Rheinheimera salexigens: one gene and its partner. The protein of the gene in region 1 interacts with the protein of each later gene in a pairwise test. Links are inferred from orthologs where the notes say so. Each region holds a gene or a part of one and is shown in the gene's direction. Other genes may lie near its edges. The genes, in order: trhO and rplL.

Evidence for each region.
Region 2: the proteins of trhO (region 1) and rplL interact in binary tests that used the Escherichia coli proteins (3 or more experiments, as listed by UniProt). The link is inferred for Rheinheimera salexigens from one-to-one orthologs.

What each region holds. Positions count from the first base shown.
Region 1 is NZ_MKEK01000001.1:1,911,409-1,914,525, forward strand. Bases 182-2,968 are described here. They hold trhO (oxygen-dependent tRNA uridine(34) hydroxylase TrhO), read left to right. Parts: upstream 182-1,011; coding sequence 1,012-1,926; downstream 1,927-2,968. Other genes in these bases: BI198_RS08730 (GNAT family N-acetyltransferase), read left to right, coding at 182-230; BI198_RS08735 (LysE family translocator), read left to right, coding at 259-912; BI198_RS08745 (tetratricopeptide repeat protein), read right to left, coding at 1,963-2,968. Also shown: more of BI198_RS08730, read left to right, coding at 1-181; more of BI198_RS08745, read right to left, coding at 2,969-2,991; class I ribonucleotide reductase maintenance protein YfaE, read right to left, coding at 3,062-3,117. UniProt on the Escherichia coli protein: Catalyzes oxygen-dependent 5-hydroxyuridine (ho5U) modification at position 34 in tRNAs, the first step in 5-carboxymethoxyuridine (cmo5U) biosynthesis.
Region 2 is NZ_MKEK01000001.1:29,825-33,093, reverse strand. What follows is about bases 331-3,269. They hold rplL (50S ribosomal protein L7/L12), read left to right. Parts: upstream 331-1,586; coding sequence 1,587-1,952; downstream 1,953-3,269. Other genes in these bases: rpoB (DNA-directed RNA polymerase subunit beta), read left to right, coding at 2,126-3,269; rplJ (50S ribosomal protein L10), read left to right, coding at 1,028-1,522; rplA (50S ribosomal protein L1), read left to right, coding at 331-755. Outside these bases: rplK (50S ribosomal protein L11), read left to right, coding at 1-50; more of rplA, read left to right, coding at 54-330. UniProt on the Escherichia coli protein: The binding site for several of the GTPase factors involved in protein synthesis (IF-2, EF-Tu, EF-G and RF3). Is thus essential for accurate translation.

The sequences.
Region 1 (3,117 bases):
CAAAATCTGTAGCTGTTCTTAAACAGCAAGGTGCTAAAGCAGGACTAGCCCATATTTGGCGGGAGTGTCCGGGTAATGCCGCAGAGCGTTATTTTAGTCAAGCCGGCGGCAACGTACTAGCCATTCACCCACAACGTTGGCGTCATTTATCAGAAACAGTCGGTTATGACTGTCCAATATGCGAAAATGTATGCCTGTGTAGCGCAGCCGAAATGCTGCTGCAGTTTTAATTTCTACTATTCTAATTAGTGAGTACTCATGAGCTTTTGGCCAGAATTTTTCGTTATTGCAACGGTACATTTAATGGCAGTGGCCAGCCCTGGCCCTGATTTTGCGATAGTGCTGCGTTATGCGGTACGTTATGGCGTAAAAGCCGCGATAGCCGCCAGTATAGGTATTGGCAGTGCTATTTTATTACATGTGACTTATTCATTGATTGGCATCGGGGTGTTAATTCAAACCACGCCTTGGTTATTTCAACTACTTAGTGTCGTAGCCGCGCTGTATTTGGCTTATATCGGCATCCAAGCACTACGCTCAAAGCCTAGCGTTGAAACAAGCGCTGCGAGCACCGATCCTGCTGCAGCTTCATTACACGCAGCACCTTCTGTTCGCAAAGCTTTTATTGCCGGCTTTATTACTAACGGTTTAAATCCTAAAGCAACCTTGTTTTTTCTGTCGTTATTTGCCGTTATTATCGCGCCAACCACACCGCTAGAATATAAGTTAATTTACGGCCTCTATATGGCCGTGGCTACTGCGCTATGGTTTAGCTTTTTATCATTAATATTAACTCGGCAAAAAGTGCGCAGATTTTTATTGGCAAAAGGGTATTGGTTTGACCGCGCGATGGGCTTGTTGTTATTGGCTTTAGCATTGCATTTAATTTTTAGTAGTTTTGTAAACGCCTAAGCCTACTAACGCTAGACTTGCCATCAGCTGGCTGCAAGTTATAATAGCCGCGATTTTAATTGCCCTGGATTTACGATCCAGCTTTGCAAGAGGTTAAGTATGTATATTGTAGCTGCACTGTATAAATTTGTTCGTCTTCCTGATTATGTCGAATTACGCGACACCATTTATCAACTGATGGTACAACACAACGTCAAAGGCACGTTATTATTAGCTGAAGAGGGTATCAACGGCACTATATGCGCCAAACGCGCGGATATCGATGCCTTAAAAGCTTGGTTTGATAGCCAACAGCGTTTTGCTGATTTAAGTTATAAAGAATCATTTGCCGAAGAACCGGCTTTTTATCGTACCAAAGTGAAGCTTAAACAAGAAATTGTCACTATGGGCGTTGAGGGCATTAACCCAGCACATATTGTGGGCACTTATGTCAAAGGCGATGATTGGAATCAACTAATCACCGATCCCGATACTATTCTTATTGATACCCGTAATGACTATGAAGTCAGTATTGGCACCTTTAAAAATGCGGTTAACCCCAATACCACTACCTTTCGTGAGTTTCCACAGTGGGCCGCACAAAACCTAGATAAAACTAAACATAAAAAAGTAGCCATGTTTTGCACCGGTGGTATTCGCTGTGAAAAATCGACTGCCTTTTTAAAAGAGCAGGGATTTGATGACGTTTATCATTTAGAGGGTGGCATTCTTAAATATTTAGAAGAAATGCCTCAAGAGCAAAGTCTATGGCAAGGTGAGTGTTTTGTTTTTGATCAGCGCGTGGCTGTAAAACATGGTTTAGAGCAGGGCAGTTATGACCAATGTTATGCTTGTCGTATGCCACTGTCTGTCGCGGAAATGGCATCAGAGCATTATGTTAAAGGCTTAAGTTGTCCACACTGCTTTGACAAAACCACTGATGAGCAAAAAGCATCTTTTGCAGAACGGCAGCGCCAAGTAGAATTTGCTAAACAACGCGGTGAAAAACATATCCGTGATGGTAAGTTAGATTAAATTAACGACATTAACAGCAGATATCGATATTTAGAGCTAACTATCGATATCTGCTGGTTTAACTTCTTGTATTATTTCTTCTTTTACTTCTTCGCTAAACTCTTTCGGTTTTAACGCACTTAATAAACTTAACAAGATTAAATTAAATTCTTCACTCATATTATCAACGTTTGTTAAGCTGGCGGCTAATTCGGAGGCACGTTCTAACTGATTAGTGCGATACATTAATTGGCCTAAACGCAAGGTTGCCCAATAGAGTGTGACATTTTGGCTATCTTGATAAAAACTTAAATATTGTTCTAACGCAGTAATACCTATATCAACATCTTGATCGGCAATAACGGCTAAGCGGCCTATATGGTATAAAGCACTGTATTTATTGTTTAAATCTTCAGCATACTTGACGGTTAACTGAAAGTTTTTAAACGCTTCAGCATAGTTTTTTTGCTCGTTTAAGATTTGGGCTTTTCTAAGTAATAACTGGGCATTATAGGGTTCAGTTAAATATTGCTCAATAAGTGCTAATGCTTCATCCGGTTTCTTATCATTTAATAGTAATCTGCTGTTCGCCAACGCAGCTTGAATAGGATTATGTTGCTGTAAATAATCGGCATGAAATCTAGCGAGCTCTTTATCACCCCCAGCGGCGGCTGGAGCTACATTATAAAAATCGATTAAGGCTTGGCGTGCGGCAAAATTGTCAGGATCAAGCTCTAGGGCTTTGTTTAAATGACCAACACCACGCAAAGCACGATCTTTAGCAGAAAAAATATTACCATTTGAGGCTAAACGAATTTTGCTTAGCCCAGCTAAATAATGCAAATTACTATGTTGCGGAAATTGTTCAGTGGCAAAGTTAAGTAGGGTATTAGCATCTTCTAAACGTTGTTGATTAAATAAAGACCGAGCATAAATGGCTAGCACATCGCCATGCTCCTTGTAATCATCTTGCTGCAATATTTGATGCTCTAACTCAGAATACTGGGCTTTAACCAACAGTTGCTGATAATTACCTAAGGTTTCTGGGGCGAGGCTTGCCGCTAAAAATAACATTAACATTTGCATTTAACTAACGCCTTCAAGATCAATGTTGCTAATAACGAGTTTACGCCAAGCTGTGGGCTATTACACGCAATTAGGGGATGTCGATGTCAATGTCTGTTACTGGGACACTGCAACAGGGTAAAAATT
Region 2 (3,269 bases), 1.9 Mb from region 1 along the record:
GTACTATTGAAGGTACTGCACGTTCAATGGGTTTAGAGGTGGAGGGTTAATCGATGGCTAAGTTAACAAAACGTGCAAAGTTAATCCGCTCTAAAGTAGATTCGACTCGTGAATACGACATCAACGAAGCCGTAGCTTTATTAAAAGAGCTAACAGCTGGTAAGTTTTTAGAAAGTATTGACGTAGCCGTTAATCTTGGTATTGACGCGCGTAAATCTGATCAAAACGTTCGTGGTGCTACTGTGTTACCTCACGGTACTGGCCGTACCGTTCGTGTTGCAGTATTTACTCAAGGCGCAAACGCTGAAGCCGCTAAAGCTGCCGGTGCTGACATTGTTGGTATGGAAGATTTAGCAGAGCAAGTGAAAAAAGGCGTAATGGATTTTGACGTTGTTATCGCATCACCAGACGCAATGCGCGTTGTTGGTATGTTAGGTCAAATCTTAGGCCCACGTGGTTTAATGCCAAATCCAAAAACTGGCACTGTGACTGCTAATGTTGCTGAAGCTGTTAAAAATGCTAAAGCTGGTCAAGTTCGTTACCGCAATGATAAGAATGGTATTATCCATACTACCATCGGTAAAATTGATTTCGAAAGCGATCATTTAAGAGAGAACTTAGAATCATTATTAGTAGCATTAAAGCGTGCTAAACCATCTGTAGCTAAAGGTGTTTTCATCAAGAAAGTTACCATTTCATCTACACATGGTGCAGGCTTAACATTAAACCAAGCATCATTAACTGCTACGGTTTAATCGTTAGTGCTTTACAGGGCGCAGTGGTTGTTTTATAATCTTGCGCTCATTTTTTAGGGTAGAAAATGCAGTTTAGGCTGCGTTTTCCGTCCAAGACCGTAGGTGCCATAAAAATTTTATGGCTTAAAATAACAACCTACGCAGACGGTGCAGACCCCAGGAAGAATTAGATTCCTTCTGGCCTCACCGTAAATCGCGCGCCTTATGGCAACATAAGGCGATGTGTAGGAAACTGGACAATAATGTCCAGATGAACCAGGAGTTAAGAGCCAATGGCTATTAAGCTTGAAGACAAAAAAGCAATTGTTGCTGAAGTCCAGGAAGCTGCCAAAGGTGCTTTATCTGCGGTAGTCGCAGACGCTCGTGGTGTCACTGTAGGCAAAATTTCTGCGCTGCGCAAGCAAGCGCGTGAAGCTGGTGTATGGATGAAAGTTGTCCGTAATACATTAGTACGCCGTGCAGTAGAAGGCACTGACTTCGAGTGTCTGAAAGATGTATTTGTAGGCCCAACGTTAATTGCGTTCTCTTCAGAGCACCCAGGTGCTGCAGCGCGAATTTTTAAAGAATTCGCTAAAGAGAACAAAGACTTTGAGCTTAAAGGTGCAGCTTTCAGCGGTGATACAGTGGATATCGAGTTGCTAGCATCGTTACCAACATACGACGAAGCTATTGCACGCTTGATGAGCACAATGAAAGAGGCAGCAGCCGGCAAACTTGTACGTACAATTGCCGCGGTTCGCGACCAAAAACAAGAGCAAGCCGCGTAATAATACGTTTGGTTTGATAGTAAAGTTTAATCGGGATTCGTCCCCTAATTTAGGGATCTGAGCAATGTCAGTGACTAAAGATCAAATCTTAGATGCTATCGCAGCAATGTCTGTAATGGATGTAGTTGAATTAGTATCTGCAATGGAAGAAAAATTCGGCGTTTCTGCCTCTGCTGCTGTAGCTTCTGCTGCAGGTCCAGCGGCTGCTGTTGAAGAACAAACAGAGTTTAACGTAGTGTTAGCTGGTATTGGCGCAAATAAAGTGTCAGTAATCAAAGCTGTTCGTGGCGCTACAGGTTTAGGTCTGAAAGAAGCGAAAGACTTAGTTGAATCAGCTCCAGCTGTTATCAAAGAAGGCGTTTCTAAAGACGAAGCAGCAGAACTTAAGAAAATTCTTGAAGAAGCTGGTGCCTCTGTTGAAGTTAAATAATCCGGCTTATACTGGATTGTTTGCCTGAGATGTAGGCTGGGCTGGTGATGAATTAATCACCGGCCTTTTTGCGCTGTGGGACAATGATTTCCCCACCCCGTTGCTACCATGGCTGGTATCAATTACATCCAATAATGGATGTCGGGAAAAAAATCAGCAAGCTGAGGAACCCCATGACTTATTCTTATTCTGAGAAGAAACGTATCCGTAAGGACTTCGGCAAGCGTCCGGAAGTTCTGGATGTGCCATACCTGTTGTCGATTCAGATTGAATCTTTCAGCAAATTTATCGAGCCAGATCCGGAAGGTGGCTACGGCTTAGAAGCCGCATTCCGTTCTGTTTTCCCAATTAAAAGCTACTCGGGTAGCGCGGAATTGCAGTACGTTAGCTACCGTATTGGGGAGCCCGTATTTGATGTAAAAGAATGTCAGATCCGCGGTGTCACATACTCAGCGCCATTACGCGTTAAGCTGCGTATGGTTATTTATGACAGAGAAGCAGCACCAGGTACGATTAAAGACATTCGTGAGCAAGAAGTTTACATGGGTGAAATCCCGCTAATGACTGAGAATGGTACTTTTGTCATTAACGGTACTGAACGTGTTATCGTTTCTCAGCTACACCGTAGTCCAGGTGTGTTCTTTGATCATGACCGAGGCAAAACTCACTCATCAGGTAAAGTGTTGTATAACGCTCGCGTTATTCCTTACCGTGGTTCTTGGTTAGACTTTGAATTTGACGCCAAAGATAATTTATTTGTCCGTATCGACCGTCGCCGTAAATTACCGGCTACGATCTTATTGCGTGCATTAGAATTAAGTACTGAAGAAATCTTAGAAACTTTCTTTGAAAGCACTAAGTTCGAAATTAAAGATGGCAAACTGCTTATGGCAGTGATTGCTAATCGTCTGCGCGGTGAAACTGCTGCATTCGATATTAAAGACAATGATGGCGAAATTATCGTAGAACAAGGTCGCCGTATCACCGCCCGCCATGTGCGTCAGCTAGAAAAAACTGGCATGACCATGATGGAAGTACCACATGAGTACGTAGTTGGCCGTGTCTTGTCAAAAAATTACGCTGACCGTTCAACCGGAGAGATTATTGCCGAGGCGAACGCAGAGCTCACATTGGAGCTGTTAGCAACACTGGCTACTGCCGGTTATGATAGTTTTGAAACACTGTATATTAATGACTTAGATCACGGTGCTTATGTCTCTGAGACAATTCGTATTGATCCAAGTAGCAACAAGATGGAAGCGCTTGTTGAAATCTACCGTATGATGCGTCCTGGTGAACCACCAACGCGCGATGCGG